DNA from 4 places in the Streptomyces sp. NPDC014006 genome. Region 1 is predicted to be linked to each of the others. Evidence: riboswitches for the same ligand, from Rfam matches in the RefSeq annotation. Region 1 holds a riboswitch; each other region holds the start of a gene.

Region 1 (6,986 bases):
CGGCGGGGCTGGAGCAGCGCGGCGGCGAGCCCCAGCCGCTGCCTCATCCCCAGCGAGTACGCCCTTGCCTTCTTTCCGGCGGCGGCCGTCAGCCCGACCCGCTCCAGCGCCGTGGCGACCCGCGTGCGCCGGGTGCGCGGGTCGGCGGTCGGGTCGGCGGCGTCGTAGCGGAGCAGGTTGTCCCGGCCGGAGAGGAAGCCGTACAGCGCGGGCCCTTCGATCAGCGCGCCGACCTGCGGCAGTACCGAGCGGACGGCCCGGGGCATCGGCTGCCCGAGCACGCGCGCGGCGCCGGAGGTGGGCTCGATGAGGCCCATCAGCATGCGGATGGTGGTGGTCTTGCCCGATCCGTTCGGACCGAGGAAGCCGAAGACGCTGCCCGCCGGGACGGTCAGGTCCAGGCCGTCGACGGCGAGCTGCCCGCCGCGGTAGCGCTTGGTGAGGGCGCGGGTGTGGATGACGTACTCGTCGTCCGGCTCCTGCTCACCCCGTGCGGCGGGCGCGTCGTCCATCGGCTCCCCGATCGTTTCCCGTGGGTCGTTGGTGTCCCGCCGGCCTACCTGCCCGCGTCGGCGGCCTTGACGAGGGCGTCCTTGGTGACCGCGCCGACGTAGACCTTGCCGTCGTCGGTGATCAGGGCGTTCACCAGGCGGGTGGAGAACACCGTGCCCTTGCCGAACTTGCCGGAGACCTTGTCACCGAGCGAGTCCAGGAAGCCGCCGAGGTCGCCGCCCACCTCGCTGCCGGAGGGCACGCCGCCCTCGGCGCCGGTGCTGAAGACCGCTATCGCGTTCCAGCCCTCACCGAGGACCTTGGCGCCGTCGAGACCCTTGCCCGGCTCCCCGCCCGGTGTGGGCAGGAGGTGCTGCGGGAGGCCGCCCGTCAGCGGGCCCTCGCCCTTGTGGAGGTCTCCCTTCGGGTGCTCACGGTCGCCGCCCTCGGTGACCTTGGCGCCCTTGGGCGGGGCGAAGTCGAAGGTGGAGGCGGCCGGTCGGGCGAAGCCGACCTGCGTGAAGCCGGCGTCGACCACGGCGGCGCCGCCGCTCTTCGGGGTCAGGGTGAACTTCAGCGGCACGCCGGTCTTGGCGTCCACGGCGATGGTGATGCCGCCGACGGTGCTGCCGGACTGCTTGGGCTTGATCAGCAGCTTGTAGGCGTCGCGGCCGGCGACCTGGGCGGTGCCGTCCACCGTGACGGCGGTGGTGGAGTCGACGGCCTTGAGGGCCTGCTCGGCAAACTCCTTGGGCGTGCCGGAGAAGTCGTCCGCGCCCCGGGCGCCCTTGCGGTGGTCCTTCCCGGTGTCGTCCGAGGTGGCGTGGTACACCTCGTTGGACTTGCTGTCGTAGCCCCAGATGTCCTTGCCGTTGTGGATGAGGCTGTACTCGGCGGCGTCCTCCAGCACCGACACCTTCTGCCGGTCCGGCCCGTCGGCCGCGACCCGCAACGTGTGCGTGCCGGTGGCCAGTTCGGTGACCTTGGCGGACGGGTCGGCGGCCGAGCCGTCACCCGCGCCGCCCGTTTTCCCGCCGAGACCGCCCGCGAGCCCGCCGAAGTCGGGCAGCCCCAGGTCGGTGGTGATCCGCACGGTGCCGGACATCTGCTGGACGTCCGACGCCGCGATCTTCTCGATGAGCTGCTGCGCGGTGATCTTCGGCAGATCCGGGTCGCCGGAGCTGGCGAGCGCGGGAACGATCCCGATCGTCGCGGCGGCCACGCCCACGACGGTCGCGGGCACGACGTACCGCGCGGCCCTGCGACGCCCCCCGCCCGGCGAGCCGGCCGGCTCCTGCACGGCCGTCGCCCTGTCATCGCTTCCATACGGTGCCATGTGTGCGCTACCTCCGTCGTCGGCGGCGGCTGTCCGTCCCGTGACCCGCGGCGTGTACTCCCGGCGGGCCCCACCCCAAGCCGCCATTCTCACCCGAATCGGTGAGGAGTGGTGTCTTCCGTGCTTTCCATGAGACCAAATCGGCCGCCGGGAAGCGTCACTCCGTGGACGCAACTGCATGTACTTCTGGGGTATGACGTGGCGAGGGATCAGGTCCCCCTACCCGTAGGGGAGGTGGGGACCTGGGGAGCTACGGGGGCGGGGGTTCGGGCTCCACCCAGGGGTGGGGGCCGTCGCCCGCAGAAGAGGGAACGGTCCGGACGGATTCCGTCAGCCGGCCCGGTGCGGCCGTCAGCCGGCCCGGTGCTGCCGTCAGCCCGCCCGGTGCACCACCGCGTCGCACAGCTCCATCAGCGCCGCCTTGGCGTCGCACTCCCGCAGCGGCGCCAGCGCCGCCCGCGCCTCTTCGGCGTACCGGACCGTGTCACGCCGCGCCTGCTCCAGCGCGGGGTGCGCACGCAGCGCGGTCAGCGCCTCCGCGTGTCGCGCGTCGTCGCTCAGATCGGAGTCCAGCAGCTCGCACAGCGCCCGGTCCTCCGGCAGCCCCAGCCGCTCGGCCCGCTCCCGCAGCCGCAGCACCGGCAGCGTCGGGATACCCTCGCGAAGATCCGTTCCCGGCGTCTTGCCGGACTCGTGCGAGTCGGAGGCGATGTCGAGCACGTCGTCGGCCAGCTGGAAGGCGACGCCCAGCCGCTCCCCGTACTGGGTCAGCACGTCCACGACCGTCTCGTCGGCGCCGGACATCATCGCGCCGAACCTGCACGACACCGCCACCAGCGAGCCCGTCTTGCCGCCGAGCACCTCGAGGTAGTGGTCGACCGGGTCGCGCCCGTCCTGCGGCCCCGCGGTCTCCAGGATCTGCCCGGTGACCAGCCGCTCGAACGCCAGTGCCTGCACCCGCACCGCCTCGGGCCCGAGGTCGGCGAGGATCTGCGAGGCGCGCGCGAAGAGAAAGTCGCCGGTCAGTACGGCGACCGAGTTACCCCACCGGGTGTTCGCGCTGGGCACGCCACGCCGTACGGCGGCCTCGTCCATGACGTCGTCGTGGTACAGCGTCGCCAGGTGGGTCAGCTCGACCACGACCGCCGACGGGACGACCCCCGGCGCATACGGGTCGCCGAACTGCGCCGCCAGCATCACGAGGAGCGGCCGGAACCGCTTCCCACCCGCCCGCACCAGGTGCTGCGCGGCCTCCGTGATGAAGGGAACCTCGCTCTTGGTGGCCTCGAGCAGCCCTTCCTCGACAGCCGCCAATCCGGCCTGGACATCGGCCTCGAGAGCCTGGTCCCGCACGCTAAGCCCGAACGGCCCGACGACGGTCACGAGGGGTCTCCTGTCTGCTGGTGCCGGTAGGCGATTACACGGTTTGTCGATAGGTCGCTGCCATCACTCAAGTCAGCGTATCCGGTCACGTTTCGATCACCGATAGCGCCCACGGTTACAGGCCAGGCGGTATCGGATCACGCCCGATATGTTTATCGATCAAATCTGATCAGCTGAAAAGTACCGATATCAACCATGCTCGCGTCGCGAAGACCACCCCCACCCTCCGCGAGCCACCCCGCCCCACCGCGTCACAACACGACCCGACTGCCCGCTTTGCCGTAATTAATCAGCCGATTCACCTTAGTCGTCTTGGCGGCAAATGTGTTGCAGCTGTGACACCAGTGAATTGGGTCACGCGCGCCCCTCACCGGCCCTCGGTGCGTCTACCCCGCATTTCGCCTGTCCCCACAAGCGAGTTGACCCTTGGCGATCGCAAAGGATCAAGCACCCCAAACAGCCCGACCAAGGTCAACCAGGGCGATAGGTGAAACCAGTACTTGTTCCCGGCATGTGCTCTCGCATAACTTCCCGGCCTGTCGGATGGACGCCTAATCCTGCCGCCGTCCGGCATCCACCATCGGACCAACTCATCCGTGTACGGCAGGAGCGGGGGACCCAGGTAAGTCGCCGAACCGGACGTCGTCGCCCCGACGACGCCCCGGACCGGCTCGGGGTGAAGCCGTGCCGCATCCGCGGCCGGCCGGGCATCTCCAGCCCGAACCCGACAGCTCACCTCGTAGGCGCCGGAGAGGAAGTTCGCCATGCCTGCTGCCGATCAGCACCGCCGCACCCGCACGTCCCGCCTCGTCCGCACCCTCGCCGTCGCCGGCGCCGGTGCCGCCGCCCTCGCGCTGCCGCTCTTCGGCGCGACCAGCGCCTCCGCGGCCACCCCGGCCACCAGCGCCACCGTGATCACGGCCGCCAACTCGGTCTACCCGAACAACCTCGACGGCTGGATCCGCCAGTCGCTGGACATCATGTCCAAGCACGGCATCCCGGGCACCTACGACGGGATCTACCGCAACATCATTCGCGAGTCCTCCGGCAACCCCGCCGCCATCAACCTGTGGGACTCCAACGCGGCCGCCGGTACCCCGTCCAAGGGCCTGCTCCAGGTGATCGACCCGACGTTCCTCGCCTACCACGTGTCCGGCACCTCCATGGACCCGTACGACCCGATCGCCAACATCACCGCGGCCTGCAACTACGCGGCCGCCCGCTACGGCTCGATCGACAACGTGTTCAGCGCGTACTGAGCCACTGCCTCACCCGAAGAGTCGTTCGAGGACGACGGCGATGCCGTCGTCCTCGTTCGACAAGGTGACCTCGTCGGCCACGGCCTTCAGCTCCGGATGGGCGTTGGCCATGGCCACCCCGCGGGCGGCCCAGGCGAACATCGGGATGTCGTTGGGCATGTCCCCGAACGCCAGCGCCCGCCCGGCGCTCAGCCCGAGATGGTCGGCCGCCCGTGCGAGCCCCGTCGCCTTGGTGACACCGCACGGCTGCAGCTCCACGGTCCCCGGCCCCGACATGGTGACCGTCGCCAGCGAACCGACCACCGCGCGCGCCGTCGCCGCCAGCTCGTCGTCGGACAGCTCCGGATGGCGCAGCAGCACCTTGCTGATCGGCTCGCCCCACAGATCGTCGCGCCGCCCGACCCGCACCGCCGGCAGCGTCGGGTGCGGCATCCGGTAGCCGGGCTCGATCAGCGTCAGCCCGTCCACGCCGTCCTGGTCGACGGCGGCGTACACCTCCCCCACCTCGGCCTCGATCTTGCCGAGCGCGGTCTCGGCCAGCTCCCGGTCGAGGGTCACCGACCACAGCAGACGGCCGGCCCCCGCGTCGTACACCTGCGCGCCCTGGCCGCACACCGCAAGCCCCGTGCAGCCGAGGTCCTCCAGCAGCGGCCGCACCCGGGGCGCCGGGCGGCCCGTCACCACCAAGTGCAGGGCACCGGCGTCCGCCACCCGCGCGAGCGCGGCCCGGGACCGGTCGGAGAGCGTGTCGTCGCCGCGCAGCAGCGTTCCGTCCAGGTCAGTGGCGATGAGGGCATATGCGAGGGGTGCGGCCATGATCAGAGAATACGGACCCCGCAGGTCACCCGTTCACCGCCCGATCCGGCGCCTCCGGAGCGAAGGCACGCTGTCGTCGTACACCGCGGGAACGCGGCCGCCGGACCGGGGACGCCGCGTTCCGCGCACAGCTCGTGCAGCCCGTGCTTGCTCGCCGGCCGGGATCAGCACGGTCGGCCGCCCGATCCGGCGCCCGATCCGCAGCAGCCCTTCGACCAGGTGCCCCGCTCCCTCCGCGCCCGTCGTCGGCCACACGAACGCGCGCCGCAGACAACGGGAGGCGGCGGCCGGGGTGCAGGAGTCCTCGGTGATCGCGTATTTGGGCACGCCCAGACGCCCCAGACCGCGGACCGCCCCGACACCGCCGTGGTGCAGCGGGTGGTGACCGAACTTCACGATCGAGGCCGGTACTTCACGGCCGGCCCGGAACGGCAGGCTTGCGGCACTGCCGGCCACGGTCCCCCACGTGTCCCCCGGCGGAACGGATGCCCTCCGTCCGTGTTCCCCACAAAGGATGCTGAGCCGGAATCGGCACCCCCGACAAGGACATGGCGGACACTGCGGACTCTTTAGACACTGCCCAAGACAGCCGACTCAGCCGTAACGTGTGCCGCGACCACCTGGATCGCACGGCCCTGGTGCCGTGTCCGACGTGCACGAAAGCGAGGCGGCACCGCATGCCCCCCTTCGACGTCTCCGAGGGCGACCCCTTCGGTGCGCACAACCTTCCGTACGGCGTCTTCTCGCCCGCCGGTTCTCCGGCCGAGCGGCGGGTCGGTGTCCGGCTCGGCGACCACGTGCTCGACGCGGGCGCGGCGGCGATGGCGCTCGGCTCCCCCTATGCCGCGCTGCTCGCCCAGCCCTCGCTGAACCCGCTCCTCGCCGCCGGCCGCACCGCCTGGTCCGACGTGCGGCGTGCGCTGACGGCGTGGGTCACCGTGCCCTCGCACCGCGAGACCGTCGAACCGTTCTTCCACCCGCTGTCCTCGGTGACCCTGCACCTGCCCTTCGAGGTCGCGGACTACGTCGACTTCTACGCCTCCGAGAACCACGCCCGGAACGTCGGCCAGATCTTCCGCCCCGACGCCGCCGACTCCCTCACCCCCAACTGGAAGCACCTGCCGATCGGTTACCACGGCCGCTCCGGCACCGTCGTGGTCTCCGGCACCGACATCGTGCGTCCCTCGGGCCAGCGCAAGGCCCCGGCCGATGCGGCGCCCGTCTTCGGCCCGTCCGTCCGCCTCGACATCGAGGCCGAGGTCGGTTTCGTCGTCGGCGCTCCCTCCTCGCTCGGCGAGCCGGTCGCCCTCGGTGACTTCCGCGACCACGTCTTCGGGCTGTGCCTGCTCAACGACTGGTCGGCCCGCGACATCCAGGCCTGGGAGTACGTCCCCCTCGGCCCCTTCCTCGGCAAGTCCTTCGCCACCTCGATCTCCGCGTGGATCACCCCGCTGGAGGCCCTGGACGAGGCCCGGGTCGCGCCCCCGGAGCGCACCCATCCGCTGCTGCCCTACCTCGACGACTCCACCGACGAACCCGGTGGCTACGACCTGCGGATCTCCGTCGCCATCAACGGCCACGTCGTCTCCGAACCCCCCTTCTCCACCATGTACTGGACGGCCGCGCAGCAGCTGGCGCACATGACGGTCAACGGCGCGTCCCTGCGCACCGGCGACCTCTACGGCTCGGGCACGGTCAGC
Region 2 (6,986 bases), on a different contig from region 1:
GGCGTTCTGGAAGGCCCTGTCCACGGCGTCGCAGGAACTGGGCGTCGACCTCAACCCGCGCTACGGCACCTGGGACGCCCAGAAGGTCGGCCGGGTGGACGCGAAGACCCCGTGGGTGAAGGACGTGACGGCGGCGTCACAGCAGCCGGCGTAACGGGACCTCCCGGCCGTCGGCGAGGTGTTCCACCCAAGGGGCGCGGGGGTGTTTTCGATATGCGGTTCCGCCGCGTGGGCGCGACCAGCCACAGACCGCCCGCACCCGCCCGCCCACAGACACCCCCCGAGCTGGTGGGCGGTACGTTCGAAGCGTGAACGCACCTCGCCCAGAGCACCCCGGCCGTATCGTCCTGCTCACCACCAGCCACAGAGTCGCCCCCGGCCTCCTCTCCTGGCCCGCCTGGAAGGCACTCCGCACGGCCGGCAGGGTGCTGTGCGCCGACGACGCCCACCCCCAGCTCCCCTACCTCCGTGACGCCGGCGTCGACGTCGAGGTGACCGCCGTGACCGCCGAGGAACTCCTCGCCGCCTGCGAAGGCGCCCGCACCGTCGTGGTCGTGGCGAGCGGCGAGGGCGAGCCGGCGCTGACCGACGGCCTCGCCCGGCTGGCCGGCTCCGGCCGCGTCACCATGCCGGAGCTGGAGCTGCTGCCCGCCTCCTACGACCTGCCCGGCGCCCGCCTGCTGGACCTCGTACAGGTCATGGACCGCATCCGCGTCGCCTGCCCGTGGTCCTCGCGGCAGACCCACGAGGGCCTGGCGAAGTACGCCATGGAGGAGGCGTACGAGCTGGTCGAGGCCATCGAGGACGGCGACCGCGACGAACTGCGCGAGGAGCTGGGCGACGTGCTGCTCCAGGTGGTCTTCCACGCCCGCATCGCCGAGGAGGACACCGACGCCCCCTTCTCGATCGACGACGTGGCCGGCGGCATCGTCGCCAAGCTCATCCACCGCCATCCGCATGTCTTCGGGGACGCCACCGCCACCACCCCGGAGGAGGTCAAGGCGCACTGGCTGCGCACCAAGGCGCAGGAGAAGCGGCGCGCCTCCGTCACCGAGGGCGTCCCGCTCCACCAGCCCGCCCTCTCCCTCGCCGCCAAGCTCGCCGCCCGCACCCGCACGGCCGGCCTGGACGTCGAGCTGCCGCAGGGCGACGGCATCGGCTACCAGCTGCTCGCGCTCGCCGCGCGCGCCGAGGCGGACGGCGTCGACCCGGAGACGTCGCTGCGCGCGGCGGCCCGCGCCTACCGGGACGCGATCCGCGAGGCCGAGGGCGTCGCCCCCGGCGCGCTCGCCGCGGCGCCCGCCGACCACCGCGACGCCGAGGCCCACCCGGATCCGGATACGGTCGAGGAGTGACCGAGCAGCTCCGCCCCGACGACACCGCTCCCGAACTCTTCACCTGGGAGTTCGCGGCCGACCCCTACCCCGCGTACGCCTGGCTGCGCGAGCACGCGCCCGTGCACCGCACCCGGCTGCCCAGCGGGGTGGAGGCCTGGCTGGTCACCCGGTACGCCGACGCCCGCCAAGCCCTCGCCGACCAGCGCCTGAGCAAGAACCCGGCGCACCACGACGAGCCGGCGCACGCCAAGGGCAAGACCGGCATCCCCGGGGAGCGCAAGGCGGAGCTGATGACGCACCTGCTCAATATCGACCCGCCGGACCACACCCGGCTGCGGCGCCTGGTCAGCAAGGCGTTCACGCCCCGCCGGGTCGCGGAGTTCGCGCCGCGCGTGCAGGAGCTGACCGACCACCTCATCGACCAGTTCGCGCACAAGGGCTCCGCCGACCTCATCCACGAGTTCGCCTTCCCGCTGCCCATCTACGCCATCTGCGACCTGCTCGGCGTCCCCCGTGAGGACCAGGACGACTTCCGGGACTGGGCGGGGATGATGATCCGGCACGGGGGAGGGCCGCGGGGCGGGGTCGCCCGGTCGGTGAAGAAGATGCGCGGCTACCTCGCCGAGCTGATCCACCGGAAGCGGCAGGCCCTGCCCGCCGAAGCCGCCCCCGGCGAGGATCTGATCTCCGGCCTGATCCGCGCCTCGGACCACGGCGAGCACCTCACCGAGAACGAGGCCGCGGCGATGGCGTTCATCCTGCTGTTCGCCGGCTTCGAGACGACCGTCAACCTCATCGGCAACGGCACCTACGCCCTGCTCACCCACCCCGGGCAGCGGCACCGGCTGCAGGACTCCCTCGCCAGGGGCGAACGCGCGCTGCTGGAGACCGGGGTGGAGGAACTCCTGCGCTTCGACGGCCCGGTGGAGATGGCGACCTGGCGGTTCGCCACCGAGCCGCTGAGCATCGGCGGGCAGGACATCGCCCCCGGTGACCCCGTCCTCGTCGTCCTGGCCGCCGCCGACCGCGATCCGGAGCGCTTCCCCGGGCCGGACGTGCTGGACCTCGCCCGCCGTGACAACCAGCACCTCGGCTACGGCCACGGCATCCACTACTGCCTGGGCGCCCCGCTGGCCCGCCTGGAGGGCCAGGCCGCCCTCGCCACCCTGCTCACCCGGCTGCCCGACCTCCAACTGGACGCGGAGCCAGACGACTTGCGCTGGCGTGGCGGTCTCATCATGCGGGGGCTGCGGCAGTTGCCGGTGGTGTTCACGCCCGAGGGCACACAGGAAAATGACACCTCTTCAACTTTGTGATCTTCACGTGATCTGCGCGGCATGAACTTGTGACTGACGATCGTCTGCCGATACGTTCACTCGTCAGCGTGACGCCGCTGCCTCAAGGCGTCGCGCTGGTCACTGCTGTCTTGCGAAAGGTCACCGCATGCTCTCCGGGAACGGTCGACACCGTCGCCCCCGTCAGGCTCCGGCACTCCTCGTCGCGGCCGGAGTGACCGGCTCCGCCATCGCCATCCCGCTGCTCGGCGCGGCGAGCGCCCACGCGGCCGACGGCACGACGTGGGACAAGGTGGCCGAGTGCGAGAGCGGCGGCCGCTGGAGCGACAACCCCGGAATCGGGCTGTACGGCGGTCTGCACCTGTCGCAGGAGGACTGGGAGGGCCACGGCGGCCTGGAGTACGCGGCCCGCCCCGACCTCGCCAGCCGCTCGCAGCAGATAGCCGTCGCCGAGAAGGTCCTCGCCGACCAGGGCGTCGGCCACTGGACGGTGTGCGGGCTGACGTCGGGCCTGTCCGCCGACACCTCCGCACCCGACATCGACACGGGTGTACCGGGCGACACGCCGGGCGGCGGCTCGGCCTCCACCGGCGCCACCGCCGGATCGGACTCCTCCGGCTCGGGCGGGTCCACTGGTTCACCCGACTCCTCCGGTTCGGCCGGTACCTCCGGATCCACCGATACCTCCGGATCATCCGGAATCTCCGGTTCGGTGGACTCGCCCGGCTTGCCCGACTCCTCCGGCACGCCCTCCGGTACGGCGGCCGGCACTCCCTCCACGGGCAGCCCCGCGCAGCCCTCTGACGGCCTGTCGTCCACCACCCCGTCCGCGGGCGGTGCCGGCGAGTCCGGCGCGTCCGGAAGTGCGGAGCACGGCACCTCGCAGCCGTCCGACAGCGCCTCCACCGGTGCCGCAAACAGCGACGATCCGGACAACCTGCGCCAGATCGTCGGGGATTCGGGGCTCGTCGACACCGGCGCCCTCGACGGCGGCGGCCGCCACCGAGGCGTCAGTGCACAGGAAGAAGTGACCGAAGCCGGCGCGACGCCCGTCTCGGGCCGGCACGCCTCGCGCTACACCGTGCGCGACGGGGACAGCCTCACGTCCATCGCCGACTCCCTTGGCGTCGCGGGCGGGTGGCGCGCGCTGTACGCGGAGAACCAGGACGCGATCGGTGCCGACCCGAGCCACATCGTGCCCGGTCAGACCCTGCTTGTCGGTGGCGAAACGGGCGAAAAGTAGCGGGAGTTGACGCCCTGTTTCGAGACTAATGTCCGCTTTGGTGAAAGTGTGGGATGAGTCTCAGAAGCCGTGATCGTCTTTGAAATTCGGCCGATCGCCTGTCTACGGTCATGACCGCTCGCCACCGCGAGCCCCGGCCGGCCGCAACGCCGAATCCTGCCAGCGGCCGCACGGGAACACTCGTCGCTTAACGCGCCGCAGGCAGGAGCGGGGGACCCAAGGTAAGCGCCGCGCCCGGCAGTTGAGCCGGAGCGGCTAGGGGTGAAGCCACACCTCCTCCAGGGGAGGGGTGGCCGGGCAACTCAACCGGCCCGAACCCGACAGCTCACCTCGCAGGCGTCGGTGAGGGGATCCACCATGCTGTTTTCCGGCAAGGGCAAGCACCGTCGTCCCTCCAAGGCCACCCGCGCCATCGCGATCGCCGGTGTCACCGGTGCCGCCGTCGCCGCTCCGCTGATGGCGGCCGGCAACGCCTCCGCCGCCACCACCTCCGAGTGGGACGCGGTCGCCCAGTGCGAGTCCGGCGGCAACTGGTCCATCAACACCGGCAACGGTTACTACGGCGGCCTGCAGTTCTCCGCCTCCACCTGGGCCGCGTACGGCGGTACCGCCTACGCCCCGCAGGCCAACGAGGCCAGCAAGGCGCAGCAGATCCAGGTGGCCGAGAAGGTCCTCGCCTCCCAGGGCAAGGGCGCCTGGCCGGTCTGCGGCACGGGCCTGTCGAGCACCCCCAACGACGGCGGCGCCTCCTCGAGCTCCTCCCAGAGCAGCGGCTCGTCCTCCCAGGGCACCACCACGACGCGCTCCACCGAGCAGCAGAGCGCCTCCCGCTCCAGTGAGCGCCCGGCGCAGTCGCAGAAGAAGCACAGCTCGAAGACCGTCACCACCCCGACCGGCAAGAAGGTCAAGAAGGGCGACGGCGAGTACAAGGTCGTCAAGGGCGACACCCTCAGCTCCATCGCCGAGAAGCACAAGGTCGCCGGCGGCTGGAAGAAGCTGTTCGACCTGAACAAGGACATCGTCGAGGACGCCAACCTGATCTACCCGGGCCAGCAGCTGCACCTGAAGTAAAGCGGCAGCCGGCAGGCCAAGGGCCGCTCCCCGTCCCCATGGGCTCCCCGCCCCGGTGCGTGTTCCCCCGTACGCACCGGGGCGGGTTTTGTCTGCCGCCGGTTCGGCGAATATTCGGCCAGAACGCCACCCCCCTTTGTTCCGACGGTGAACAATGGGTACGGTCTGTCTGTCCACGGGCCGGGCGGTCGGCTGGCCGATGGCCCCGGGGCGGTTAGGCTCTAGTCGCAAGGCTCACCAGCCCCGCACTTTCAGCGTCACATCCACGAAGGAGATGCTCGTGCCGTCCATCGACGTCGTCGTAGCCCGGGAAATCCTGGACTCCCGAGGCAACCCCACGGTCGAGGTCGAGGTCGGCCTCGACGACGGCAGCACCGGGCGTGCCGCCGTCCCGTCCGGCGCCTCGACGGGCGCCTTCGAGGCCATCGAGCTCCGTGACGGCGACGCCAGCCGTTACCAGGGCAAGGGTGTCGAGAAGGCCGTGCTGGCCGTCATCGAGCAGATCGGCCCGGAGCTGGTCGGCTACGACGCCACCGAGCAGCGTCTGATCGACCAGGCCATGTTCGACCTGGACGCCACCGACAACAAGGGCTCGCTGGGCGCCAACGCCATCCTCGGCGTCTCCCTCGCCGTCGCCCACGCCGCCTCCGAGGCCAGCGACCTGCCGCTGTTCCGCTACCTGGGCGGCCCGAACGCGCACCTGCTGCCGGTGCCGATGATGAACATCCTGAACGGCGGCTCGCACGCCGACTCCAACGTGGACATCCAGGAGTTCATGATCGCCCCGATCGGCGCGGAGTCCTTCTCCGAGGCCCTTCGCTGGGGCGCCGAGGTCTACCACACCCTGAAGAAGGTCCTGAAGTCCAAGGGCCTGGCCACCGGCCTCGGCGACGAGGGCGGCTTCGCCCCGAACCTCGGCTCCAACCGCGAGGCCCTCGACCTCATCCTCGAGGCGATCAAGGAGGCCGGCTACACCCCCGGCGAGCAGATCGCCCTCGCCCTCGACGTGGCCGCGTCCGAGTTCTACAAGGACGGCTCCTACGTCTTCGAGGGCAAGAACCGCTCCGCCGAGGAGATGACCGAGTACTACGCCGAGCTGGTCGAGGCGTACCCGCTGGTCTCCATCGAGGACCCGCTGTTCGAGGACGACTGGGAGGGCTGGAAGACCATCACCGCCAAGCTCGGTGACAAGGTCCAGCTCGTCGGTGACGATCTGTTCGTCACCAACCCCGAGCGCCTGGCCCGCGGCATCGAGGAGGGCGCCGCCAACGCCCTGCTGGTGAAGGTCAACCAGATCGGCTCGCTCACCGAGACCCTGGACGCCGTCGAGCTGGCCCAGCGCAACGGCTACAAGTGCATGATGTCCCACCGCTCCGGCGAGACCGAGGACGTCACCATCGCCGACCTCGCCGTCGCCACCAACTGCGGCCAGATCAAGACCGGTGCCCCGGCCCGCTCCGAGCGCGTCGCCAAGTACAACCAGCTGCTGCGCATCGAGGAGATCCTCGACGACGCCGCGGTGTACGCCGGCCGCAGCGCGTTCCCCCGCTTCCGGGGCGCGGTCTCCAAGGGCTGACCCATCCTGGCGTAAGGCTTAGCCAGTCGTACGTACGTCCCCGTACTCGGTCCCGTACCGTGTCCGGGGACGTACGCGCGTGTGAAAGGGGAGGCCGGCATGGCCGTGAAGGACCGGGACCGTTTCTCCACGGCGACCAGGATCCGGCTGCTCGGCGAGCAGACCGCGGCCCGCGTCTACCGTTCCCAGACCAAACGGCAGGCCCGCCGCTCCCGGCTCACCGGCCGCGCGGCACTGCTCGCGCTGGTGGTGTGCTCGCTGATCGTGGCGCTCGCCTATCCCATGCGCCAGTACGTCTCGCAACGCGCCGGGATCGCCGATCTGCAACGGCAGAAGCAGCAGGCCAGGCAGCGCGTGGAGCAGCTGCGCGACCTCAAGGCGCGCTGGCAGGACGACTCCTTCGCCGAGCAGCAGATCCGGCAGCGGCTGCACTATGTGATGCCGGGGGAGACCGGTTACGTCGT
Region 3 (6,986 bases), on a different contig from region 1:
ATCGACGGGCACGACATCCGGGCCGTCGAGTCGGCGCTGCGGCGCGCCAAGCGGTTCCACGGCCCGGTGCTGGTGCACTGCCTCACGGTCAAGGGGCGCGGTTACGAACCCGCCCTGCGCAACGAGGAGGACCACTTCCACACCGTCGGCGTCATCGACCCGCTCACCTGCGCGCCGCTCGTGCCGGCCGACGGGCCGTCGTGGACGTCGGTGTTCGGCGACGAGATCGTGCGGATCGGCGAGGAGCGGGACGACGTCGTCGCGATCACGGCGGCCATGCTGCACCCGGTGGGCCTCGGCGAGTTCGCCGCCCGCTTCCCGGACCGCGTGTGGGACGTCGGCATCGCCGAACAGCACGCGGCCGTCTCCGCGGCCGGCCTGGCCACCGGCGGACTGCACCCGGTCGTCGCGGTCTACGCCACCTTCCTCAACCGCGCCTTCGACCAGCTGCTGATGGACGTCGCCCTGCACCGCTGCGGGGTCACCTTCGTCCTCGACCGGGCCGGCGTCACCGGGGTCGACGGGCCCTCCCACAACGGCATGTGGGACATGTCCGTCCTCCAGGTCGTGCCCGGCCTCAGGATCGCCGCGCCGCGCGACGCCGACCAGCTGCGCGCCCAGCTGCGCGAGGCCGTCGCCGTGGACGACGCTCCGACCCTGGTCCGCTTCCCGAAGGAGTCCGTCGGCGCGTCGATCCCGGCGATCGACCGCGTGGGCGGCCTCGACGTGCTGCACCGCTCGGCCGGGAGCCCGCAGGTCCTCCTGGTCGCGGTCGGCGTGATGGCGCCCGTGTGTCTGCAGGCCGCCGAGCTGCTGGCGGCCCGGGGCATCGGCTGCACGGTCGTCGACCCGCGCTGGGTCAAGCCCGTCGACGCGGCGCTGCCGGGCCTCGCGGCCGAACACCGGCTGGTTGCCGTCGTCGAGGACAACAGCCGCGCGGCGGGCGTCGGCAGCGCGGTGGCCCTCGCCCTCGGCGACGCCGACGTGGATGTGCCGGTACGGCGCTTCGGCATCCCGGAGCAGTTTCTCGCCCACGCCAAGCGCGGTGAGGTGCTGGCCGACATCGGCCTCACCCCCGTCGAGGTGGCCGGCCGGATCAGCGCGAGTCTGGCCGTGAGGGACCTGGACGGCCCAGTCAAGGAGAGTGAATGACCACCGAGTTCGACCTCGGCGCCCTGCTCGCCGAGCGTGGAGCCGAACGCTACGAGCTGCACGCGCGGTACCTCAACCCGCAGCTTCCGCGCATGCTGCGCACCATCGGCTTCGACAAGGTCTACGAGCGCGCCGAGGGCGCCCACTTCTTCGACGCCGAGGGCAACGACTACCTCGACATGCTCGCCGGGTTCGGGGTGATGGGCCTCGGCCGCCACCACCCCGTCGTCCGCAAGGCGCTGCACGACGTGCTCGACCTCGGCCTCGCCGACCTCACCCGTTTCGACTGCCAGCCGCTGCCCGGCCTGCTCGCCGAACGGCTGCTCGCGCACAGCCCGCATCTGGACCGGGTGTTCTTCGGCAACAGCGGCACCGAGGCCGTCGAGACGGCCCTGAAGTTCGCCCGGTACGCCACCGGCAAGCCGCGCGTCCTGTACTGCGACCACGCCTTCCACGGGCTGACCACCGGCTCGCTGTCGGTCAACGGCGAGTCCGGCTTCCGGGACGGCTTCGCCCCGCTGCTGCCCGACACGGCTGTCCCCCTCGGCGACCTCGACGCGCTCGCGCGGGAGCTGCGCAAGGGCGACGTCGCCGCCCTGATCGTCGAGCCGATCCAGGGCAAGGGCGTGCACGAGGCCCCGCCCGGCTATCTGCGCGCCGCGCAGGAGCTGCTGCGCCGCCACAAGGCGCTGCTCATCGCCGACGAGGTGCAGACCGGCCTCGGCCGCACCGGCGACTTCTACGCCTACCAGCACGAGGACGGCGTCGAACCCGACCTGGTCTGCGTCGCCAAGGCCCTCTCCGGCGGCTATGTGCCGGTGGGCGCCACCCTGGGCAGGGAGTGGATCTTCAAGAAGGTCTACTCGTCCATGGACCGCGTCCTGGTCCACTCGGCGAGCTTCGGCTCCAATGCCCAGGCGATGGCATGCGGCCTCGCCGTACTGTCGGTCATGGAGCAGGAGCAGATCGTCGCCGGGGTGCGCAGGACCGGCGAGCTGCTGAGGTCCCGGCTCGCCGCGCTGACCGAGAAGTACGAACTGCTCGCCGACGTCCGCGGCCGAGGCCTGATGATCGGCATCGAGTTCGGCCGGCCCGCCTCGCTGAAGCTGCGCAGCCGCTGGACCATGCTCCAGGCCGCCCGTAAGGGCCTGTTCGCACAGATGGTGGTCGTGCCGCTGCTCCAGCGGCATCGGATCCTCACCCAGGTCTCCGGCGACCACCTCGAAGTGATCAAGCTGATCCCGCCGCTGATCATCGACGAGGCGGACGTGGACCGCTTCGTCGACGCCTTCACCGCCGTGATGGACGACGCGCACAGCGGCAACGGGCTGATGTGGGACTTCGGCAAGACGCTGATCAAGCAGGCCGTGACGAACCGGTAGCGGCACACGGCGGGCCGGGCCGGGCCGGGTGGGTGAGCCGCGCGGGCAGTGGCAGACTTTGCCTCTGAGGCAACAAATTTGCCACAGAGGCAAGCCTGCGGCTGAATGGGGACATGAGTTCCTCCGAGTCCCCTGCGGAACCGGCCGGCGGCCTGCCCGCGGTGGCCCCGCAGCTGCGGTCCCTGCGCCGCCGCGCCGGCCTCACCCTGGAGGCCGCCGCCCGCGCCGCCGGACTCTCCCCGGCCCATCTGTCCCGCCTGGAGACCGGGCAGCGCCAGCCCTCGCTGCCGATGCTGCTCGCGCTGGCCCGTATCTACGGTACGACCGTCTCGGAGCTGCTCGGCGAGAGCGTCGCCGAGCGGGACGCCGTGGTGCGCGGCTCCGACATGGAGCCGACGGCGGCCGGCGGCTGGACGTACCGGCAGGCCGGCGCGCCGGGCCGCGGTATGCAGGCCCTGCGGGTGCAGGTGCCCTATGGCGCGCAGGGTGACATCGTGCGCGTACACCCCGGCGAGGAGTGGCTGTACGTCCTGACCGGACGGCTCAGGCTGCGCCTGGGGGACACCACCCACCGGCTCGGCCCGGGGGACAGCGCGCACTTCGACTCCATGACCCCGCACCGGATCGCCGCCGACGACCCCGCCGGTCTGGAGCTGCTGTTCGTCCACACCCTGCTGCAGAGCCCCACGGCCACGCTGTGCCTGGGGCCCGCCCACCCTGGAGAGGCGCGATGAGCAACGTCGAGGAGAAGTTCCCCCGGACCCTGTGGATCCGGCTCATCATCTACATCGCCGTCGGCCATGTCCTGGCCGGCTTCGTCTGGCTGCTGTTCGAGCTGGGCGCCCGGCAGTAGGCCCCTCGGCGGGCACGGCGGGCACGGCCGGCCGCGCGGTCGCTTCCGCAGCTCAGTCGAGCAGGCGTGCCCGCAGCCGCTCCCGGGTCTCGGGGGTGAGCCGCAGTCCCTGCTCCAGGTAGGCGTCGACGCCGCCCCAGGTCTCCTCGATGGTCTCCAGCGCCGCAGTGAGGTACTCGGCGCGCGCGTCGAAGAGCGGGCTGAGCAGCTCCATCACCTCGGGCGTGTAGGCCGACTCGGCCGAGCCGCTGCGGCGCACCTTGTAGCGGCGGTGCTTCTCGTTGGACTTCAGGTAGTCCTCGACGATGGCGTCCTTCTCCACGCCCAGGGCGAGCAGGGTGACCGCTATCGACAGGCCCGCGCGGTCCTTGCCCGCGGCGCAGTGCATCAGGGCCGGGACGTTGTCCTCGGCGAGCGCGTGCAGCACCCGGGAGTGCTCGGCGGTGCGCTCCTTGATGATCGTGCGGTAGGAGGCGATCATCCGGTTCGCTCCCTTGCCGTCGGCGAGGATGCCGCGCAGCTGCTCGAGATCGCCGTCGCGCACCATCTTCCAGAACTCGGCGCCGTCCGCCGGGTCCGACAGCGGCAGATTGACGTTGCGCACGCCCGGCAGCTCGACGTCCGGCCCCTCCAGCGTCTGGTCGGCCGCGTTGCGGAAGTCGAAGATCGTGTGCAGCCCCAGGGTGGCGAGGTACGCCGCGTCCTCGGGCGTCGCGTGAGCGAGGTGGCCGCTGCGGAACAGCACGCCGTGCCGCACCCGCCGACCGTCGATCGTGGGAAGTCCGCCCACGTCTCGGAAGTTGCGCACTCCGGCCAGCTCGGGTTCGGTCGACGGCACCTGCTGCGTCACGAAGGGCTCCTCCCGCTCGTACCCGCCGACGCGGCTCGAATGGCCGACGGGCTGCCCTTCGACGATACGACATGGATTCCCGGGGCAACCGGTTGCACCGGCCTCCCGACCGAGGTGTACGAATGGGCTGGTAATCCCTCGGCGTCACATCTGGGCTTTCTGCCCGAATTGGCCTCTTGTTCCCAACTCGCGTGGAAATAGGGGTCACTGGAAGGTGAGCGCGTGAGGAGCGTCATAACCGTGACCGTCCGTCGTACGTCATGTCCACGTAATGGCGGTGGATTTGCTGGTGAATTGACGAGCTGACAGCAGATCGAATTCACGCAGTGTGACGGCGGATTCCCTCATTGGATCACGATAAACGCCCGTTCACGCAACCTCCTGCTTGTCCCTGTGCGTCCTGCTCGCTTACGTTCCCACCGAATCCGGACGGACGCCGAATCCTGCCGCCGTCCGGCGCACCGCACCCACCCACCCGACGCACGGCAGGAGCGGGGGACCCACAGGTACGACCGCCTGTTCCGGTTCCCGGAACGGCTATGGGGTGAAGCCGCACCCAGCGGCCGGGCATCTCCAGCCCGAACCCGACAGCTCACCTCGCAGGCGCCGGAGAGGAAAAGCGCCATGCCCGCAAAGGGTAAGCACCGTCGTCCGAAGACCCAGCGTCTCGCCCGCACTCTCGCCGTCGTCGGCACCGGTGGCGCCGCGCTCGCGCTGCCGCTCATGGGCGCCGCCGGAGCGCACGCCGCCACGCCGCAGAGCGCCGCCCAGTCGGTGTCCGCCAAGGCCGTCCAGAGCCTGCCGTCCGCCGAGAAGAAGGCGACGCGGTCCGGGGTGCGCCTCTACACCGTCAAGTCCGGCGACTACCTGTCGAAGATCGCCGACGAGCAGCATGTCGCCGGCGGCTGGAAGAAGCTGTACGAGGACAACCGTGAGGTCGTCGGCAGCGACCCGTCGCTCATCCACCCCGGTCTGAAGCTGACCCTCGGCAAGAAGGCCGCCGTGGCGCACAAGGCCGCCCCGTCGCACAAGAGCGAGGCGCCCGCGCACAAGTCCGCCGCCAAGCCCGCGAAGGCCGCCGAGCCCGCCCGGTCGACGAGCACCGCCGCCGGCTTCACCCTCCCGGTCAGCGGCGCCACCATCGGCACCGCCTACCACACCGCCGGCAGCATGTGGGCCAGCGGCTACCACACCGGCGTCGACTTCGTCGTCCCGACCGGCACCACCGTCAAGGCCGTCGGCGCGGGCACCGTCGTCTCCGCCGGCTGGGGCGGCGCCTACGGCAACCAGGTCGTCATCAAGCTGAACGACGGCTACTACGCCCAGTACGCCCACCTGTCCCAGCTCTCCGTCTCGGCCGGCCAGACCGTGACCGCGGGCCAGCAGCTCGGCCTGTCCGGCGCGACCGGCAACGTGACCGGCCCGCACCTGCACTTCGAGATCCGCACCACGCCGGACTACGGCTCCGACGTGGACCCGGTCGCCTACCTGCGCGCCCACGGCGTCACCGTCGGCTGACCCCGCGCCGCCCCGGCGGCCACCCGTCTGACACGCCACCAAGGCCGGACCCCGATCCACGGGCGTCCGGCCTTCGGTGTGTCCGGCCCCTCGATGTGTCCGGACCGGCCGGGGTTTTCCGGCCGGAGCGCTTATTCCCGACACGGCCGGACATGTGGAGTGGCTTATCTCACCGCCCGTCAACCCTTGCCTACGGTCGCGTAAGTCACATTCGAGGGTGAATCATGGACTGCTGTGGCAGACGATTCGAAGAGTGACAGCAGAGCAGTGATCGGGTCGTACGTGGCGGTGGGGGACAGCTTCACCGAGGGCGTCGGTGATCCCGGCCCCGACGGGCAGTTCGTGGGCTGGGCCGACCGTTTCGCCGTACTCCTCGCCGACCGGCGACCCGAAGGCGACTTCACCTACACGAACCTCGCAGTACGCGGCAGACTCCTCGACCAGATCGTGGACGAGCAGGTCCCGCGGGCCGTCGAACTCGCCCCCGACCTCGTGTCGTTCTGCGCCGGCGGCAACGACATCATCCGGCCCGGCACCGACCCCGACGAGGTCGCCGAGCGGTTCGAGAGGGCGGTCGCGCAGCTCGCCGCGGCGGCCGGCACGGTCATGGTGACGACCGGCTTCGACACCCGGGGCGTCCCGCTGCTCAAGCATCTGCGCGGCAAGATCGCCACGTACAACGGGCACGTCCGGGCCATCGCCGACCGCTACGGCTGCCCGGTACTCGACCTGTGGTCGCTGAAGTCCGTTCAGGACCGCCGCGCCTGGGACGACGACCGGCTGCACCTGTCGCCCGAGGGGCACACGCGCGTGGCGCTGCGGGCCGGCCAGGCGCTCGGCCTGAGGATCCCGGCCGACCCCGAGCAGCCCTGGCCGCCGCTGCCGCCGCGCGGCACGCTCGAGGTCCGGCGCGACGACGTGCACTGGGCGCGCGAGTACCTGGTGCCGTGGATCGGCCGGCGGCTGCGCGGCGAGTCCTCCGGCGACCATGTGACCGCCAAGGGCACCCTGTCACCGGACGACATCAAGATGCGGATCGCTGCGGTCGCCTGAACCGCGCGGCGAGGGGCGGGCCGCGGCGGCACCGCCCCTCGGCCCGCCGTCAGGTCGGGAACTCCCCGTACCAGCTCCCCTGCACGAGGTGGGTCGGCAGATACGGCGACGACGTGTCCACCGGGAAGCCCGCGTCGTACGCCAGTGAGGCCAGCGCCAGCGGGCCGAGGGCGACCAG
Region 4 (6,986 bases), on a different contig from region 1:
GACGACCCGCACCCAACCCCACAAGCCGCGCCCCGCACACCGCCGCGCGCCTCCGTACAATCGATCCCACTGTGTCTGACTCCCTCAACGCTCCCGAAACCCACCGGCCCACCCCCGCAGCGGATCCCGGCGTCTCCGTGCGGCACACCCGGGCCACGGGTGAGCCGCGGTTCCCGGACGGGCCGAAGGCCGACCCCGCCGGGTCGCACTTCGAGCGTCGCATCCGCAGCTTCCAGCCGCGCCGCAGCCGGGTCACCGCCGGGCAGGCGGACGCCCTGCAGCGGCTGTGGCCCAAGTGGGGGCTGGACATCGACGGGCAGCGCACCCTCGACCTGACCGAGCTGTTCGGCAACGACAGCCCCGTCGTGCTGGAGATCGGCTTCGGCATGGGCGAGGCCACCGCGCAGATGGCCGCAGCCGACCCCGGCACCAACATCCTCGCCGTGGACGTGCACACCCCCGGCCAGGGCAATCTGCTGAACCTCGCCGACCACCACGGCCTGTCCAACATCCGCGTCGGCAACGGCGACGCGATCATCCTGCTGCGCGAGATGCTCACCCCCGACGCGCTGGACGGCCTGCGCGTCTTCTTCCCGGACCCGTGGCCCAAGAAGCGGCACCACAAGCGCCGGCTGATCCAGCCGGAGTTCCTCACCCTCGCCGCGACCCGGCTGAAGCCGGGGGCGATCCTGCACTGCGCCACGGACTGGGAGCCCTACGCCGAGCAGATGCTCGAGGTACTCACCGCGCACCCCGACTTCGAGAACACCCAGCCGGACGGCGGCTTCGCGCCGCGCCCCGCCTTCCGGCCGCTGACCCGTTTCGAGGGCCAGGGCCTGGACAAGGGCCACGTCGTGAACGACCTGCTCTTCCGCCGCGTACCGCATCCGCGGGACGACCAAGATCCGGACTGACGCCACCGTCAACGTCGCGAGCGACGCTCTCCCTCGTTAGGGTCAATGCCGTGGCCACGAGTCCCCCGTATCCGACATACCCCAGCGGCCCCGGCGACGGTGCGCTCCATCACCCGCACTGGTGGCAGCGCAGAGGGGTGCGGTACGGCGCGCTCATCACGCTGCTCGCCCTGTCCGGTCTGGTCATCCTCGCGCTGGTGCGCGAGCAGACCGGCACCGAGGGCTTCCTGGTCGGGCTGGGGCTCGCCGTCTTCCCCGTACCGCTGCTGCTGACCGCCTTCCGCTGGCTGGACCGGGTGGAGCCCGGCCCCTGGCGGAACCTGCTGTTCTCGTTCGCCTGGGGCGCCTGCGCGGCGGCCCTGATAGCGATCGTCGCCAACAGCTTCGCGACGAAGTGGATAGCGACGGCGACCGCGGACCCCTCGGGCGCGGACACCCTCGGCGCGACGGTGATAGCGCCGATCGTGGAGGAGTCGGCGAAGGCCGCCGCCGTCCTGCTCGTCTTCCTCTTCCGCAGACGCGACTTCACCGGGATCGTCGACGGCGTGGTGATAGCCGGCGTCACCGCGACCGGCTTCGCGTTCACCGAGAACATCCTCTACCTCGGCACCGCCTTCGGCACCGACCAGCTCACCGGCGGCCGGGGCATAGCCTCGGTCACCGCGGCGACCTTCTTCGTCCGCGTGATCATGTCGCCGTTCGCGCACCCGCTGTTCACCACCATGACCGGCATCGGCTTCGGCATCGCCGCGCTGTCCGGCGGCGGCCGGCGCCTGCGCCGCGTCCTGCTCCCGCTGGGCGGACTACTGCTCGCCATGGGCATGCACGCCCTGTGGAACGGCTCGGCGTCCTTCGGCCCGTTCGGCTTCTTCGCCGTGTACGGCGGTTTCATGATGCCCGCGTTCGGGCTGCTGACCTGGCTGGTGATCTGGACCCGGCAGCGTGAGCTGCGCACCGTGCGCGAGGAGCTGCCCGCCTACGTCGCCGCGGGCTGGCTCGCGCCCGCCGAGCCGTTCGCGCTGGGCTCGATGCGGGCGCGCCGCATGGCCCGCGAGTACGCCGCCCACCACCTGGGCAAGCCGGCCGCCAAGGAGGTCGCACGCTACGAGGCCTACGCGACGTCTCTGGCGTTCCTGCGGCACCGGGGCCGCCGCGGCCGCGCCGGCGCCGACTTCGTCGTACGGGAAAGGGAGCTGCTGAACGAGGTGTGGCGGCTGCGGGCGCTCGCCCGGCCGGCGCTGGAGTACGCGGCCCGGGCGGCCGCGCCCCCGGTACCTGTGATGCTGCCCTGGCCCGCGCAGCCGTGGCCCGGTCCCGGGGCGGCGCGGCCGTACCTGCCGTACGCCGGGCAGGCGGGGTACGCGGGGTACGCCGGGTACGGAGCCCATCCGGCGTACCCGGCGTACAACCCCTACCGGTCGTAGCAGCCGCAACGGCAACCGTCACCGAGCGCCGCGGACGCCGGAGAGCGTCGGTCAGGCCGACGCCCGCGTCAGCCGTGCCAGCTCCGCTTCCGTCAGGGTCAGCTCCGCCACGCTCAGCAGCGCCGGGAGCTGGTCCGTGGTGCGGGCCGAGGCGATGGGGGCGGCGACCGTCGGCTGCGCGGCGAGCCAGGCGAGGGCGACCGTGGCCACGGGGGCGTCATGGGCCTGGGCGACCTCGTCCAGGGCGGTGAGGACCGCGCGGCCGCGCTCGGAGTTCAGGTGCTGCGCGGCGCCGCCCGCCCGCGGGCTGTCCACGCTCGCCCCGGGCCGGTACTTGCCGGTGAGGAAGCCGGAGGCCAGCGCGTAGTACGGGACGGCGGCGAGGCCGGCGCCGGCGGCGACGTCCTGGAGGTCGCCCTCGTAGGTGTCGCGCGAGACGAGGTTGTAGTGCGGCTGGAGCGCCACGTACCGGGCGAGGCCCTCGCGGTCGGAGAACTCCAGGGAGGCCCGCAGGCGCTCGGCGGAGATGTTGGAGGCGGCGATATGGCGGACCTTGCCGGCCTTCACCAGCTCGTCCAGGGCGCCGATGATCTCCTCGACCGGCACCTCGGGCTGGTCGTAGTGGGTGTAGTAGAGGTCGATGTGGTCGGTGCCGAGGCGGCGCAGAGAGGCGTCGGCGGCGGCCTTGATGTTCGCCGCGCTCAGTCCCCGGTACTCGGGGTGCTGGCTGACCTTGGTGGCGATGACGACGTCGTCGCGGTTGCCCCGGGCCTTGATCCAGCTGCCGATGATCGTCTCGGACTCTCCGCCCTGGTTGCCCTCGGCCCAGGCGGAGTAGGCGTCGGCGGTGTCGATGAAGTTGCCGCCGGCGGCGCTGTAGGCGTCGAGGACGGCGAAGGAGGTCGTCTCGTCGGCGGTCCAGCCGAAGACGTTGCCGCCGAGGGCGAGCGGGAAGACCTCGAGGTCGGACGCACCGAGCTTGCGAAGAGCAGTCATGCCCCGTTTCAACGCCCCGGCGTCATCGGCCCATTCCGCACGGAAACCAACAGCGGGCAAACACTTGGGCGCACACGAACCGGCAGCCCTGACGTCGGGGGGTGTGCCGTCAGGACCGCCGGGGATCGGGAGCCGGACGAGGTGTCAGGGGTTGAGGCCCTTGTCCTGCAGCCACGCCATGGGGTCGATGCCGGAGGCCTGCCCGTCGGGGTGCACCTCCAGGTGCAGGTGCGGGCCGGTGACGTTGCCGGTGGCGCCCACGCGGCCGATGACGTCCCCGGTGGCGACCTTCTGCCCGACGCTGACGCTGATCGACGACTGGTGGCAGAACCACAGCTCGGTGCCGTCGTCGAGGGTGAGGATCGTGCGGTAGCCGTAGGAGCCGGCCCAGCCCGCCTCGGTGATGGTGCCGCTGTGAACGGCCTTGATCAGCGTGCCGGTGGGGGCGGCGAAGTCCAGGCCGGTGTGGTAGCCGGAGGCCCACATGGAGCCGGCCTGCCCGAAGCGGGAGGTGAGGGTGTACGAGGAGGTCGGCAGCACGTACTGCTTGGCGAGCTCGGCGAGGCGCTCGGCCTCGGCCTTCTTCTTCGCCTCCTCCTCCGCCTTCTCCTTCGCGGCGGCGGCCTTGGCGGCGGCCTCCTTCTCGGCCTGCGCGGCGGCCTCGGCGGCCTGCTTGACGACAGCGGCCTCGGCGGCGGTCTGCGCCTTGACGTCGACCTGGACCTGCTGCGACTCGGCCTGCGCCATGATCCGGTTGCGCAGCGTCTCACCGGCGCCGGCGGCCTGCTGCCCGTCGTCGGTGATGACGCCCATGTCGGTGAGCGGGGTGGCGGAGCCCTGGGGCCGGTCGTCCTCGTGGTCGGAGATCAGCGAGGCGACCGAGGGCAGGTCGGGCATGGAGATGGAGACCGGCGGCTTGCCGGTCTGCGCGCTGGCCATACCGCCCGCGCCGACGGCGGCGATAACGCCGACGCCGAGGACGGTGGAGCTGCGGGCGAGTCCGCCGCGCTGCTTGGCGACGCGGTGCCGGCCGCGGACGGGACGGACGGACTCCTCGGTGGGATTCCACTCCTCCCAAGGGCCCTCGTCGGTGCGGTGGCCGCCGTAGACCAAGGTCTCGGGGCCCTGCTGGTTCGGCACGGACGGGGCTGTCGGGGCAGGCCGGTTGGACGCCACGCGGGCGTACTCCTTTCCTTCCGTCTCGCCTACCGGGTTAGCTGACGGGTTCGGAGCAGGAAGGTCTCCTACGCGCGTATACCGGCCGTCGATCGACGGCGGCTGACGCGAGATTCACCCCAAAGTGGTGGTTCCCCGGTTCCCTACGGGATTCGGCGCGTGAGCGCGGAGCCGTCTCTTGTGACGGCTGGGACGACCGCGCTGCGTTATCGAACGTTAATAGACCGGGTAGCCGGATTCCAAGCCGTTCGTCTTGATCATTAACATTCTTGGCCTGGACTTTCACGCCACGACCGGCCCAAAAGGGGCGACTTGACCGCCCCTCAGGCGTCACGTCCAAAACCTTGTTTCGGTGATGGTGCATCAATTGTTATGCACAGGGCGCTCGTCCGCTCACACATGGTGACCTTCACGGTCGGCGTACGGCGAGCAGCGCCATGTCGTCCGCCATGCCGCCGCCGGAGTGCCGCCGGACATCCTTCGCGACGGCGGCGAGCAGGGCGCCGGGCTCGGTGACGACACGTCCGGTGAGTCGCGCCTCGACGTCGTAGAAGCGGCCGTGGCGGTCGCGGCTCTCGGAGAGGCCGTCGGTGTACAGCAACAGCGTGGCGCCGCCGGGAAGCGCGGCCTCCTCCGAGCGGTCGGGCCAGGGGGCCAGCTCGCCCATGCCGAGCGGCAGCGCGGGTTCGGCGGGCAGCAGCGTGCGCAGGGTGCCGTCGGCGTACAGCAGCACCGGCGGCGGATGGCCGCGGTTGAGGACGCGGACCACCCAGTCGCCGTGCGGGAGTTCGGCGAGGACGGCGGTGGTGAACCCCTCGAACGCGTCCAGCCCGTCGCGCCGGGCGCCCTCCCGGGCCAGCGCCTGCTCCAGCCGCTGGGCGACCGCCTCCAAGGTGGCCTCCTGCTCGGCGGCCTCCCGGAACGCCCCGATGACCACGGCCACGGCGGCGACCGCGCCCATCCCCTTGCCGCGCACGTCCCCGACGATCAGCCGGACACCGTACGGGCTGTCCTGAACGGCGTACAGATCGCCGCCGATGAAGGCGTCGGCGCGGGCGGCCTCGTAGCGGGCGGCGATCTGGAACACGCCGATCTGCTCGGCGGGTTCGGGCAGTACGGCGCGCTGGGCGGCCTCGGCGACCTCGCGCGCGGAGGCGAGCTGCTCGCTGCTGCGGCGCGCGAGGGCGTTGATCAGGACAGCCAGGACGGCGACCGTGGCGACCGTCACCAGCTCGGTGACGGCGTCCGTGTGCCAGACGATGCCGATCGTCAGGTGCAGGCCGAGCACGACGGCGACGGCGGCGAGCCCGGTGAGCACGGTGCCGCGGCGGCTGTAGAGCGGGGCCGCGACCAGGGGCGCGGCGGTGAAGAAGGGGGCCGCGGTGAAGTCGGACGGGGTGCAGTAGTCGTAGACCGCGCCGGCGGCGATCAGCAGCGCCGGCAGGATCCGGACGAAGGCCCGCGCGACGGAGATCCTCCGGCCCTCCTCGGGCCGCGGCTCCCCACCGCCCCAAGGGCCTGCGTCCGGCACAGGGTCACCTGGCAGCCGCACGGCGGCACCGGGGGCGCGTGCGCCGGGGCTGAGATCGAGGGCGGGGGCGCAGCCGCGGGCCCCGGGGTCGGTCCCGGCGTCGGGAACCCACCCGTCGGCCAGGGAGTCCCTCCCGGCCTCGGGAACGCGCCCAGCGGTTCGGGGGTACGGCCCGTCGTCCGTCGCGTCACCAGGCCGCACCGCTCGTCTCCCACCGTCCCTGTCGGTCGTCGTCCCGCCCGTCCAGGTTTGCCGGTGCGGGCGCGGACGGCGAGTGGTGAGGGCCGACCGGATGACGCCGGGCGGCAGGCCCGGAGGAGCCGGCCGACAGAAAAAACCGAGGGCCGGAAACCTTTCGGCTTCCGGCCCTCGGCCTTCAGTAGCGGGGACAGGATTTGAACCTGCGACCTCTGGGTTATGAGCCCAGCGAGCTACCGAGCTGCTCCACCCCGCGTCGTTGTGACTCCAGTGTACGCCATCCGCGGGGCACCCGACGACCACGTTCCTCCAGGGGGTCAACCCGGCGTCCCGCCGGAGTCCTCCGCGCTCAGCTCACGCCGCGGTCCGCCAGCTCGGCGAGGGGCAGCGTGTGCTGGGTCTGCAGGACCTTGGCGCGCAGGTAGCGCACGTTGTGCGGAGTGGAGAAGACACCGGTCGGCACCCGGTCGCGCACGTCGAGGCCGAGGGTGCGCAGCTGGCCGGCCTTGTCGGGGTTGTTGGACAGCAGATCCAGCGACCCGATCCCGAGGGCGGTGAGCATCTGTGCGGCGGCGGTGTAGTCGCGGGCGTCCTCGGGCAGGCCGAGGGCGGCGTTGGCGGCGTAGGTGTCCAGGCCCTGGTCCTGCAGGGCGTAGGCGTCGAGCTTGTTGTAGAGGCCGATGCCGCGTCCCTCCTGGCGCAGGTAGAGCAGGACGCCGCCGCGGTCGGCGACGCGTTCGACGGCCT

What was found. A riboswitch is a leader RNA that binds a small molecule or an ion and turns the genes downstream of it on or off. The one in region 1 is predicted to bind cyclic di-AMP.
Region 2: it holds a riboswitch for cyclic di-AMP, as region 1 does, so the genes downstream of both, ACF1GV_RS23820 (transglycosylase family protein) here and ACF1GV_RS27265 (transglycosylase SLT domain-containing protein) in region 1, are expected to answer to the same signal.
Region 3: it holds a riboswitch for cyclic di-AMP, as region 1 does, so the genes downstream of both, ACF1GV_RS11240 (peptidoglycan DD-metalloendopeptidase family protein) here and ACF1GV_RS27265 (transglycosylase SLT domain-containing protein) in region 1, are expected to answer to the same signal.
Region 4: it holds a riboswitch for cyclic di-AMP, as region 1 does, so the genes downstream of both, ACF1GV_RS15145 (M23 family metallopeptidase) here and ACF1GV_RS27265 (transglycosylase SLT domain-containing protein) in region 1, are expected to answer to the same signal.

The regions. Positions count from the first base shown of each region.
Region 1 covers NZ_JBICAJ010000008.1:292,640-299,625, forward strand. The annotation lists gene ACF1GV_RS27250 (ABC transporter ATP-binding protein) at 1-512, opposite strand, end outside; gene ACF1GV_RS27255 (outer membrane lipoprotein carrier protein LolA) at 557-1,828, opposite strand; gene ACF1GV_RS27260 (polyprenyl synthetase family protein) at 2,201-3,211, opposite strand; cyclic di-AMP (ydaO/yuaA leader) riboswitch at 3,788-3,970, shown strand; gene ACF1GV_RS27265 (transglycosylase SLT domain-containing protein) at 3,976-4,470, shown strand; gene ACF1GV_RS27270 (HAD family hydrolase) at 4,480-5,286, opposite strand; partial or broken gene ACF1GV_RS27275 (ATP-grasp domain-containing protein) at 5,370-5,721, opposite strand; gene fahA (fumarylacetoacetase) at 5,964-6,986, shown strand, end outside.
Region 2 covers NZ_JBICAJ010000007.1:91,620-98,605, reverse strand. The annotation lists gene ACF1GV_RS23840 (SurA N-terminal domain-containing protein) at 1-154, shown strand, start outside; gene ACF1GV_RS23835 (nucleoside triphosphate pyrophosphohydrolase) at 309-1,355, shown strand; gene ACF1GV_RS23830 (cytochrome P450) at 1,352-2,653, shown strand; gene ACF1GV_RS23825 (transglycosylase family protein) at 2,781-3,875, shown strand; cyclic di-AMP (ydaO/yuaA leader) riboswitch at 4,059-4,229, shown strand; gene ACF1GV_RS23820 (transglycosylase family protein) at 4,233-4,946, shown strand; gene eno (phosphopyruvate hydratase) at 5,227-6,522, shown strand; gene ACF1GV_RS23810 (septum formation initiator family protein) at 6,622-6,986, shown strand, end outside.
Region 3 covers NZ_JBICAJ010000002.1:1,040,901-1,047,886, forward strand. The annotation lists gene dxs (1-deoxy-D-xylulose-5-phosphate synthase) at 1-1,152, shown strand, start outside; gene ACF1GV_RS11220 (aspartate aminotransferase family protein) at 1,149-2,534, shown strand; gene ACF1GV_RS11225 (helix-turn-helix domain-containing protein) at 2,648-3,268, shown strand; gene ACF1GV_RS11230 (DUF6126 family protein) at 3,265-3,387, shown strand; gene ACF1GV_RS11235 (tyrosine-protein phosphatase) at 3,440-4,237, opposite strand; cyclic di-AMP (ydaO/yuaA leader) riboswitch at 4,703-4,856, shown strand; gene ACF1GV_RS11240 (peptidoglycan DD-metalloendopeptidase family protein) at 4,862-5,755, shown strand; gene ACF1GV_RS11245 (SGNH/GDSL hydrolase family protein) at 6,023-6,808, shown strand; gene ACF1GV_RS11250 (immunity 49 family protein) at 6,858-6,986, opposite strand, start outside.
Region 4 covers NZ_JBICAJ010000003.1:627,561-634,546, reverse strand. The annotation lists gene trmB (tRNA (guanosine(46)-N7)-methyltransferase TrmB) at 72-914, shown strand; gene ACF1GV_RS15155 (PrsW family intramembrane metalloprotease) at 965-2,338, shown strand; gene ACF1GV_RS15150 (aldo/keto reductase) at 2,390-3,334, opposite strand; gene ACF1GV_RS15145 (M23 family metallopeptidase) at 3,479-4,510, opposite strand; cyclic di-AMP (ydaO/yuaA leader) riboswitch at 4,522-4,678, opposite strand; gene ACF1GV_RS15140 (PP2C family protein-serine/threonine phosphatase) at 4,920-6,041, opposite strand; tRNA gene ACF1GV_RS15135 (tRNA-Met) at 6,422-6,495, opposite strand; gene ribA (GTP cyclohydrolase II) at 6,589-6,986, opposite strand, start outside.